Nodosilinea sp. FACHB-141: one gene and its partner. Each later gene encodes a partner of the first gene's protein in a complex. Links are inferred from orthologs where the notes say so. Each region holds a gene or a part of one and is shown in the gene's direction. Other genes may lie near its edges.

What was found. The genes of interacting proteins can lie anywhere in the genome.
Region 2: the proteins of rodA (region 1) and mrdA are in contact, whole or in part, in a crystal structure (PDB 6PL5), measured with the Thermus thermophilus proteins. The link is inferred for Nodosilinea sp. FACHB-141 from one-to-one orthologs. Residues at the interface, in WP_223903423.1 of Thermus thermophilus: Phe161, Val165, Phe168, Val169, Leu172, Pro198, Tyr199, Glu202, Tyr211, Arg212, Asp213, Gln220, Val221, Gln223, Ser224, Ile226, Ala227, Ile228, Gly229, Ser230, Gly266, Phe267, Val270, Leu274, Tyr277, Gly278, Leu281, Phe285, Leu289, Arg297; in WP_223903432.1 of Thermus thermophilus: Arg4, Ile5, His6, Leu8, Ala9, Phe12, Ala15, Leu16, Leu19, Gly20, Arg22, Ala23, Trp24, Leu26, Gln27, Val28, Tyr31, Tyr34, Leu36, Leu43, Thr45, Asp47, Lys156, Gln157, Gly158, Ser160, Val184, Leu201, Glu202.

The regions. Positions count from the first base shown.
Region 1 is NZ_JACJPP010000011.1:343,228-347,226, reverse strand. Bases 787-3,617 are described here. They hold rodA (rod shape-determining protein RodA), read left to right. Parts: upstream 787-1,487; coding sequence 1,488-2,747; downstream 2,748-3,617. Other genes in these bases: H6F59_RS10130 (hypothetical protein), read right to left, coding at 2,903-3,617; H6F59_RS10140 (Mrp/NBP35 family ATP-binding protein), read left to right, coding at 787-1,371. In the rest of the region: H6F59_RS10145 (SRPBCC family protein), read left to right, coding at 1-95; more of H6F59_RS10140, read left to right, coding at 307-786; more of H6F59_RS10130, read right to left, coding at 3,618-3,781; H6F59_RS10125 (hypothetical protein), read right to left, coding at 3,838-3,999. UniProt on the Escherichia coli protein: Peptidoglycan polymerase that is essential for cell wall elongation. Also required for the maintenance of the rod cell shape. Functions probably in conjunction with the penicillin-binding protein 2 (mrdA).
Region 2 is NZ_JACJPP010000004.1:136,076-140,228, reverse strand. Bases 654-3,638 are described here. They hold mrdA (penicillin-binding protein 2), read left to right. Parts: upstream 654-1,238; coding sequence 1,239-3,038; downstream 3,039-3,638. Other genes in these bases: dxr (1-deoxy-D-xylulose-5-phosphate reductoisomerase), read left to right, coding at 3,618-3,638; H6F59_RS01930 (helix-turn-helix transcriptional regulator), read right to left, coding at 3,035-3,388; H6F59_RS01940 (TAXI family TRAP transporter solute-binding subunit), read right to left, coding at 654-1,108. In the rest of the region: more of H6F59_RS01940, read right to left, coding at 1-653; more of dxr, read left to right, coding at 3,639-4,153. UniProt on the Escherichia coli protein: Catalyzes cross-linking of the peptidoglycan cell wall. Responsible for the determination of the rod shape of the cell. Is probably required for lateral peptidoglycan synthesis and maintenance of the correct diameter during lateral and centripetal growth.

The DNA.
Region 1 (3,999 bases):
GTCCCTACGCCGCCAAGGTGGCCTCGGCCTTGGCCGAAGCCGCTGAGCACCCCAATCTGCTCAACGGCCCCAACTCTCGCTTTCAAGTTTGGTAGCACCGCTTGCCCTAAGCACTTGTGCTCAAGGGGCGACCGGGCAGCTTAAGATAGGGGATGGTTTGCTTAATCTCGTGACGTGCGAGATGAGCAGCGTTGGGCAATGCCCACTCTACCGATCGCCAACAATTGTTTACTAGGGTTGGTGATTCAAAGCCGTCTACTGTCGATGTCGTCCATTCTTTAACTTGCTGGCCACTCCCTCAACTCCATGAGCCCAACCCTCTCCGAAGCTTCTGTTTTAGACGTGCTGCGCCCGGTGCAAGACCCGGAGCTGCAAAAAAGCCTGGTAGATCTCAATATGATCCGCAATGTGGCGATTGCAGACGGCACTGTCAGCTTCACCCTGGTGCTGACTACCCCCGCCTGCCCCCTGCGCGAGTTCATCGTTGAAGACTGTCAGAAAGCCGTGCGATCGCTGCCGGGGGTGGAAACAGTCAAGGTAGACGTCACCGCCGAGACGCCCCAGCAAAAGGCCCTGCCCGATCGCACCGGCATTGGCGGCGTCAAAAATATCATTGCGGTTTCTAGCGGCAAGGGCGGCGTGGGCAAGAGTACCGTAGCTGTGAACTTGGCCGTTTCCCTGGCGCAAATGGGCTCAAAGGTCGGCCTGATCGACGCCGATATCTATGGCCCCAACGCGCCGATCATGATGGGTCTGACCGAGGCTCAGGTGGTGGTCAAGCAGGGAGAAGTGCTAGAGCCCGCCTTCAACCACGGCGTCAAAATGGTGTCGATGGGCTTCTTAATCGATCGCGACCAGCCGGTGATCTGGCGCGGCCCCATGCTCAACGGCATTATTCGCCAGTTTCTCTACCAGGTGGAGTGGGGCGAGTTGGACTATTTAATTGTGGATTTGCCCCCCGGCACGGGCGACGCCCAGCTCACCCTGGCCCAGGCAGTGCCCATGGCCGGAGCGGTGATCGTCTCTACCCCTCAGTCGGTGGCTATTTCTGACGCTCGTCGAGGGCTGAAGATGTTCCAGCAGCTCCAGGTGCCGGTGCTGGGCATTGTCGAAAACATGAGCGTGTTTATTCCCCCCGACGCGCCCGACAAGCGCTACGACATCTTTGGCTCTGGCGGCGGCGAGCTGCTGTCTAAAGAGCTAGACCTGCCGGTGCTGGGCTGCATTCCGCTGGAGATGGCGGTGCGCGAGGGCGGCGACCAGGGCATACCCATTGTGGTGCAGCACCCTGAGTCCGAGAGCGCTAAGGCGCTGCGAGCTATGGCCCAGCAGGTGGCGGCTCGGGTGTCTGTGGCGGCGTTGGCGTCTTAGGTTGGGGTTTAGGGTGCAAGGTATAGGGTTTAAGGTCGTCCCTTGAACCCTACGCCTTGCACCTTCTGCCGCTTGTTCTTGGCATAATCAATTGGGCGAACTGGTAGGCAACGGCAATGTTTTTAACCGATGCGCAAAAGCAGTGGCGATCGCTGGCGGTAGGCTGGCAGGGCATCGATTGGGTGCTGGTGGCGCTGCCCGTGGCGCTCACGGCTTTTGGGGCGGTTGTCATTCATAGCATTCAGCGCAACACAGTTGACGGCAACTATGGATTGAACCATGGCGTGCTGGGACTGATTGGCCTGAGCATTGCCCTGTGGGTGTCCCGCAGTCGCTACGAGCACCTGCTCAACTGGCAGTGGATTATCTACGGCATCGTCAATCTGCTGCTGGTGGCGGTGATGTTTATCGGCACCGTGGGCGGCGGTGCCCAGAGCTGGATTGCCCTGGGCGGCTTCTACGTGCAGCCTTCAGAGTTTGCCAAGCTGAGCATCATTATTACCCTGGCGGCAATGCTCAGCCGCCGCGACGCCTCCACGCTTTGGGGAGTTGGCAGTGCGATCGCCGTCATTGTGCTGCCGTGGGTACTTGTCTTCGTTCAACCTGACCTAGGGACTTCGCTGGTGTTTGGGGCGATTACCCTAGGCATGCTCTACTGGGCCAACTGCAACCCCGGCTGGTTGGTGCTATTTGTGTCGCCCTTAGTGGCGGCGATTATGTTTCACCTGGTGCTACCTGGCTGGCTGGTGTGGAGTTTGGCTATGGGGCTGACTGCTTGGTTTACGCTGCCCTGGCGCTGGTTTAGCACCGTGGTCGCCACGGCGGTGAACCTGATTGCAGGCAAACTGGGCGACGTGCTGTGGGGCCTGTTGCAGGACTACCAGAAAGATCGTCTGGTGTTATTTCTCGACCCGCACAAAGATCCGCTGGGGGGTGGCTACCACCTGATTCAGTCGCGCATTGCCATTGGGGCGGGTAAGCTCTGGGGCCAGGGTTTGGGCAACGGCACCCAAACTCAGCTCAACTTTATTCCTGAGCAGCACACCGACTTTATCTTTTCGGCGGTGGGCGAAGAGTGGGGTTTTGTGGGGTCGATGGTGGTAATTCTCACCTACTGGCTAGTTTGCTATCGCTTGGTGATTATTGCCCAAAACGCTAAAGACGACTTTGGTTCACTCCTAGCAATTGGGGTGTTGTCAATGATTACGTTTCAGGTGGTGGTCAACATTGGTATGACCATTGGTCTGGCGCCCATTACCGGCATTCCGCTGCCCTGGCTGAGCTACGGGCGATCGGCACTTCTGACAAACTTTATTGCCCTAGGCATGGTGGAGTCAGTGGCAAACTTTCGCCATCGCCTGAAGTTTACAGATTAGGGCGATCGCCTAAATTCTCCACCTTCACCCTTGCCAGACGAACCCTATCAGCGCTGAACCTAGCGACCGAGGGACCGCTCAGTTCTGTAAGAAGCGGCAGATTGTGGAACCGTCTCTATGGGGCTCTCAAGCATGAGTTGGTCTAGCTGGTTTACCTACAGTCCTTTTTGGCCACCGTTCCCGTTTCCGATTGAAACTGAGTTGCTCTCAACCTGCTTAAGGTAATTTTGCAGGGTAGTAATGGAGCGGTGGTTGCTCTCTACGAACTTAGGCACCAGTCTCAATTGAGTGACTACTTTCTCCAAATAGGAAACACGCCCTTCAAGAGCCGTTGTTTGTTGGATGGTAGGTTGAATTACCTGAAAGATTTTATGCAGATTGGCGCGGTGCTGCTCCTCGGTTGTTTCAGCAGCGGTTTCGATGGTGTCTAAGCGAACGCTAAATTCAGCCATTTGCTGGGTCGAGGTTTGGGCCCACTGCTGAAGGTGGGACTCGTTTTCTAGAGAGATTGCTAAAGTCTCTGAAATCGTGCCCAGGTCAACCTGTTGCAATATCTTCTCGACTTGGCTGAGGCGGCCATCAAGTTTGACCACCGCCTGATTGAGAAGTTGAATAGAGTCTTGCCAATCTGGAGTGCCTTGCCGAGCAGATTCAAGCTCCTGAAGGCGGCTTTCAAGCAGGGCAATTGACTGGGTGCGATCGCAAGCTTCCTCAATCAAAACGCTAAATTTTGCCAGCAGCTGGTCTACCACACTCGCTTGGTTGGTCTCTTCCAGTGGTGGAGCCTCGGCATTGGCCACCTGCTCCTCAGCTGGGTCGGCCGGCGGGGGAGGCTCTGGTTTTGGCGAGGTTGCTTGCGTTTCGAAGGTGCGATTTGCCAGGCTGATCAACCATTTCGCCACCGCCATAATGGTTTCCTCAACCACCACCTGAGCCATCGACTCCGGTGGTGGGCTTGGGGAAACCGGCGAGGCTGTCGTCGGCTGACAGATTGGCACTTTTTTTCTGATCAACAGTCGAGATAGCCAGCTCATAATCGACGTCCTGCCGTGCCGATAGGGTTCATTGGGGTGCCCTTTGTTGCTCGAAGTTAGGCATTGGGTTTATTGCCAGTAACAGGAACTAGCTTATAGAGCGTCGCTTGCTCGGCCTCCGGTGCCAGATTGGCAGACGCAGTGGTTTCCTCCACTACGCTCTTAACGGTGTTCACCGTACTGCCAACCGTCTCCTGAACCTCATCAGCGGTGTTTTG
Region 2 (4,153 bases), on another replicon or contig:
CCTCCAGTGATTGAGCCCGATCGATCGCATCGATCAGCGCCAAAATTTCTAGGTTGTAGGTGTCGGCCCGATTTTTCTGCTTGCCCAACAGCCACGATTGCAGCTGCCACAGGCTTGAAATCCCCAGCACACCCACCGACAGCAGTAGCCCGATGGGTTCGGCATACTCCACCAAAAACTCAGGCTCGCCCTGATTATAAAAGGCTTCAGCTCCAGGGTGCAGCGGCAGGCCTAAATCCCCCGAGGTGTCGAGGCGAATTCTGGCCGCGCGTGGGTACAGAGCCACTAGCTCGTTGCGGTTTTGGTGCAGGGTCTGGGTGAGGGCATTTACCACCTTGGGGGGCAGACTCTCGTGGGCCAACAGCAAAGCGTTTACCGCCACCGCTGGTAGGTCGGCTGGGGGCACGGGTCGCCCGCCGTTATAAGTTCCCTTGGGAATCACCTGGGCTTCGAGGTAGGGCAGCGACAGCTGGAGGGCATCGGCCTGATCGATGGGAATTAGGCGAGTGGTGCCGGTTTGCAGCAGCTCCCCCACGGCTGGGTTGCCTATGGTAATGACGCGAAACAGGGCGTCCACCTCTCCCGTGGCCAAGGCGGCGTGGGCTTGGTCGACGGGCATAGGCAGCACCGTCATCGTGTCTGCGCTCAGGCCGTAGTGCTGCACCAGCGGCCAGAACAGGGCGTAGGAGCCGCTGCCCTTGGGCATAAGGGCAACCCGCTTGCCCCGCAGATCGGCTACGCCGTTGATGTTGGTGTCGGTGCGAGCCAGCAGATGAAACAGTTCAGGAAATAGTAAGGCCACCGCCCGCACCGGCGGCTGTACTGGTGTATCGCTCTGCACCAGGGCCAGCTGGGCCGCGTTGGTTTTGAGCAAATCCATGTTTTGCAGAGAGCCGTCGGTTTCTAGCACCTCAATGGCAATGGTGGGATGATTGCGGGCCACCACCTCGGCAAAGGCCTGACTAAAGGCGTAATATTCACCCGTGCTGCCACCTGAGGCCAGCACTAGGCGGTAGGTGCGGGTGTGCTCACGCACCACAAAAAAGGCCGAGGCCACAACCCCCACCAAACTCAGCACCACCACCGGCAAGACAACCTTTCCCTGCATAGATCTCCTGGGCCGATATAAAATGGTGACTGGCCGATTTTGCCGTGGGGTGCTAATTCAAGTCCAGCTTAGGATTGGTAGCCTTTCCGCCGCAAAACTCCATCTCTGGAATTGGATTGGGTTTACATATATGGCTCTACTCCAAAATTTACCCTACGTACCCGATACTGTGCGCGGTCGCACTGTCGGGCGCAGCTTTCAGGCCGTGTTCTTGATGGTGCTGGTGTCGGTGCTGCTGGTGGGAGCCTTTGGGCTGCGGCTATTTCAGCTCCAGGTGGTGGAGGGCGATCGCAATCGCCAGCTGGCCGACACCAACCGCATTCGCCTGGTGCCCAAACGCCCGGCCCGCGGCACGATTTTTGATCGCAACGGCAAAATTCTCGCCGGTAGCCGCCTGTCGCACACCGTGTCAATTTGGCCGATCGCGCTACCCCGCGACAAGTGGCCTATGGTGATCAACCGCCTGTCTAAGGTGCTCAATGTGCCCCCCGACGAGATTCAAAAGCGCCTAGAGCAGGCGGGCTACGAGTCGATTGAGTCGATTACCATTGCCCGCGGCATTAGCCCAGCCCAGGCCACAGCCCTAGCCGAATATACCAACGAGCTGCCCGGGGTGCGTTTGGAGGCTGAGGCGGTGCGCAACTACCCCAACGGGGACCTCGCTGCCCACGTGATTGGCTACACGGGCGAACTCACCGACGAGCAGCTCAAGGCCCGCCGCGAGCAGGGCTATCGCCTGGGAGATGTGGTGGGGCAGATGGGGGCCGAGTCGGCCTTTGAAAGCACGCTGCACGGCACCTGGGGTGGCCAGCAGGTAGAGGTGGATAGCGCTGGACGGATTATTAGCATTTTGGGCGATAAGCCGGCTATTGCTGGGAAAGACATCCAGCTCACCATCGATATTGAGCTGCAGCGAGCGGCGGAGGCGGCTCTGGGCAACCGCGAGGGAGCGATCGTCGCCATTGACCCGCGCAGTGGCGCTGTGCTGGCCATGGCCAGCTGGCCTACCTACGACCCCAATATTTTTACTACCCGCATTACTGAGGCCCAGTGGCGGCAGCTTCAAGGGGCTGACCACCCCTTTCTCAACCGATCGCTGCAAGCGTTTCCACCGGCCAGTACCTTTAAAATTGTCACCACATCGGCGGCCATAGAGTCGGGCAAGTACGATCCGGGTACAGTGCTGCCCACCTATCCCTACATCCAGGTGGGGGGCATTCAGTTTGGCGACTGGAACCGGGCGGGCTTTGGCCCCCTTAGTTTCCCTGGCGCGATGGCCTGGAGTAGTGACACCTTCTTTTACCAGGTGGCAATGCGCATTGGCGGCCCTACTCTGATTGAGATGACCCGCCGTTATGGTTTTGGCCGCAAGACCGGCATTGAGCTAGGTGCCGAAGAGAGCGCGGGCTTAGTGCCCGACGAAGCCTGGAAGCAAAAAAATCTAGACGAAGATTGGGTGATTGGCGACTCGATCAACATGTCTATTGGTCAGGGCTTTATGCAAGCGACGCCGCTTCAAGTGGCCAACATGTTTGCGGTGCCCGCCAACAATGGTTACCGAGTTACCCCCCACTTGCTTAAAGACAACGAGGAGCATCGCAACTGGAAAGAGTCTCTAGAGCTGAGCGATGCGACGATTGACGTCTTACACCAGGGGCTGCGACGGGTAATTACAGGCGGCACGGGCCAGAGCCTCAACGTGCCCCACTTACCTCCCCTCTCGGGTAAAAGTGGCACCGCTGAGGCGCCGCCTGGCCTTTCCCACGCCTGGTTTGGGGCCTATGCCCCCATGGAAAAACCCGAGGTGGTGGTGGTGGCTTTTGCCGAACACTCGGGCGGCGGCGGCGGCAAGGTGGCTGCCCCCATGGTGTTGAAGGTTTTAGAGGCCTACTTTAAAGCCGATCAAAATGCAGCGGCGGCCGCTCCCTAGCTGCGGCTGGCCAGGCTAAAGTTGCGAAAGTGCTGGGCCTGGGCCTCAATGCGGCAGGCGAGGCGATCGCACACCAATCCGCACAGGTCAAAAATGAGCTCGTCGGTAACACTGTAGTAGGCGGAGGTGCCTTCGGTGCGGCGGCTGAGAATGCCCGCCTGGAGCATCACCTTAAGGTGCTTGGAGACGTTAGCCTGGCTGGTTTGGGTGGCCTCGACTAGCTCCTGCACGCATTTTTCACCCTCACGCAGGAAGTTAAGAATTCGTAGCCGCATCGGCTCACTGAGTACGCTGAAATAATCCGCTACTTGCTGCACAACTTCAACTGAAACCGGTTCTACAGAGTCCATGGTTTAGGGGTAGGCTCGGGTGTGCGCGAACGATTCCCAGTAATTTTAACAACTATTGTATTTTTACAGTTATCCATAGCGATACAGTCATCAAATCTTGTCAATTGCTTAGCCATGATCCCCGTGGGGTTTAATTAAATCTTAGAAAACGAGATTCTGCTAAGACCTTGGGCCATGGCCCCCGTCGTGGGATTCTTAAAGATAGCGTTCACCCACCCTGAGGATTGCTGTGAAAGCCATCACCCTGCTTGGATCAACTGGGTCTATCGGTACCCAGACCCTCGATATTTTGGAGCACCACCCCGACCAGTTCCGCCTAGTGGGTATTGCCGCAGGGAACAATGTGGAGCTGCTGGCCCAACAGGTGCGCCAGTTTAAGCCCGAGATCGTCGCCATCTGCAATCCCGACAAGCTGGGTGAACTGCGCGACGCCCTAGCTGGTCTCGATCCTATGCCTCAGCTGCTTGCGGGCGATGACGGCATTGTGGAAGTGGCCCGCTACGGTGACGCGGAGGCTGTAGTGACTGGCATTGTTGGCTGTGCCGGGCTGCTGCCGACCCTGGCGGCGATCGAGGCGGGCAAAGACATCGCCCTGGCCAACAAAGAAACCCTGATTGCCGGTGGCCCCGCTGTGTTGCCCCTGGTGGAAAAGCATGGCGTCAAGCTGTTACCCGCCGACTCCGAGCACTCTGCGATTTTCCAATGCCTTCAGGGGGTGCCCAAGGATGGCCTGCGGCGGATCTTGCTCACGGCTTCTGGTGGTGC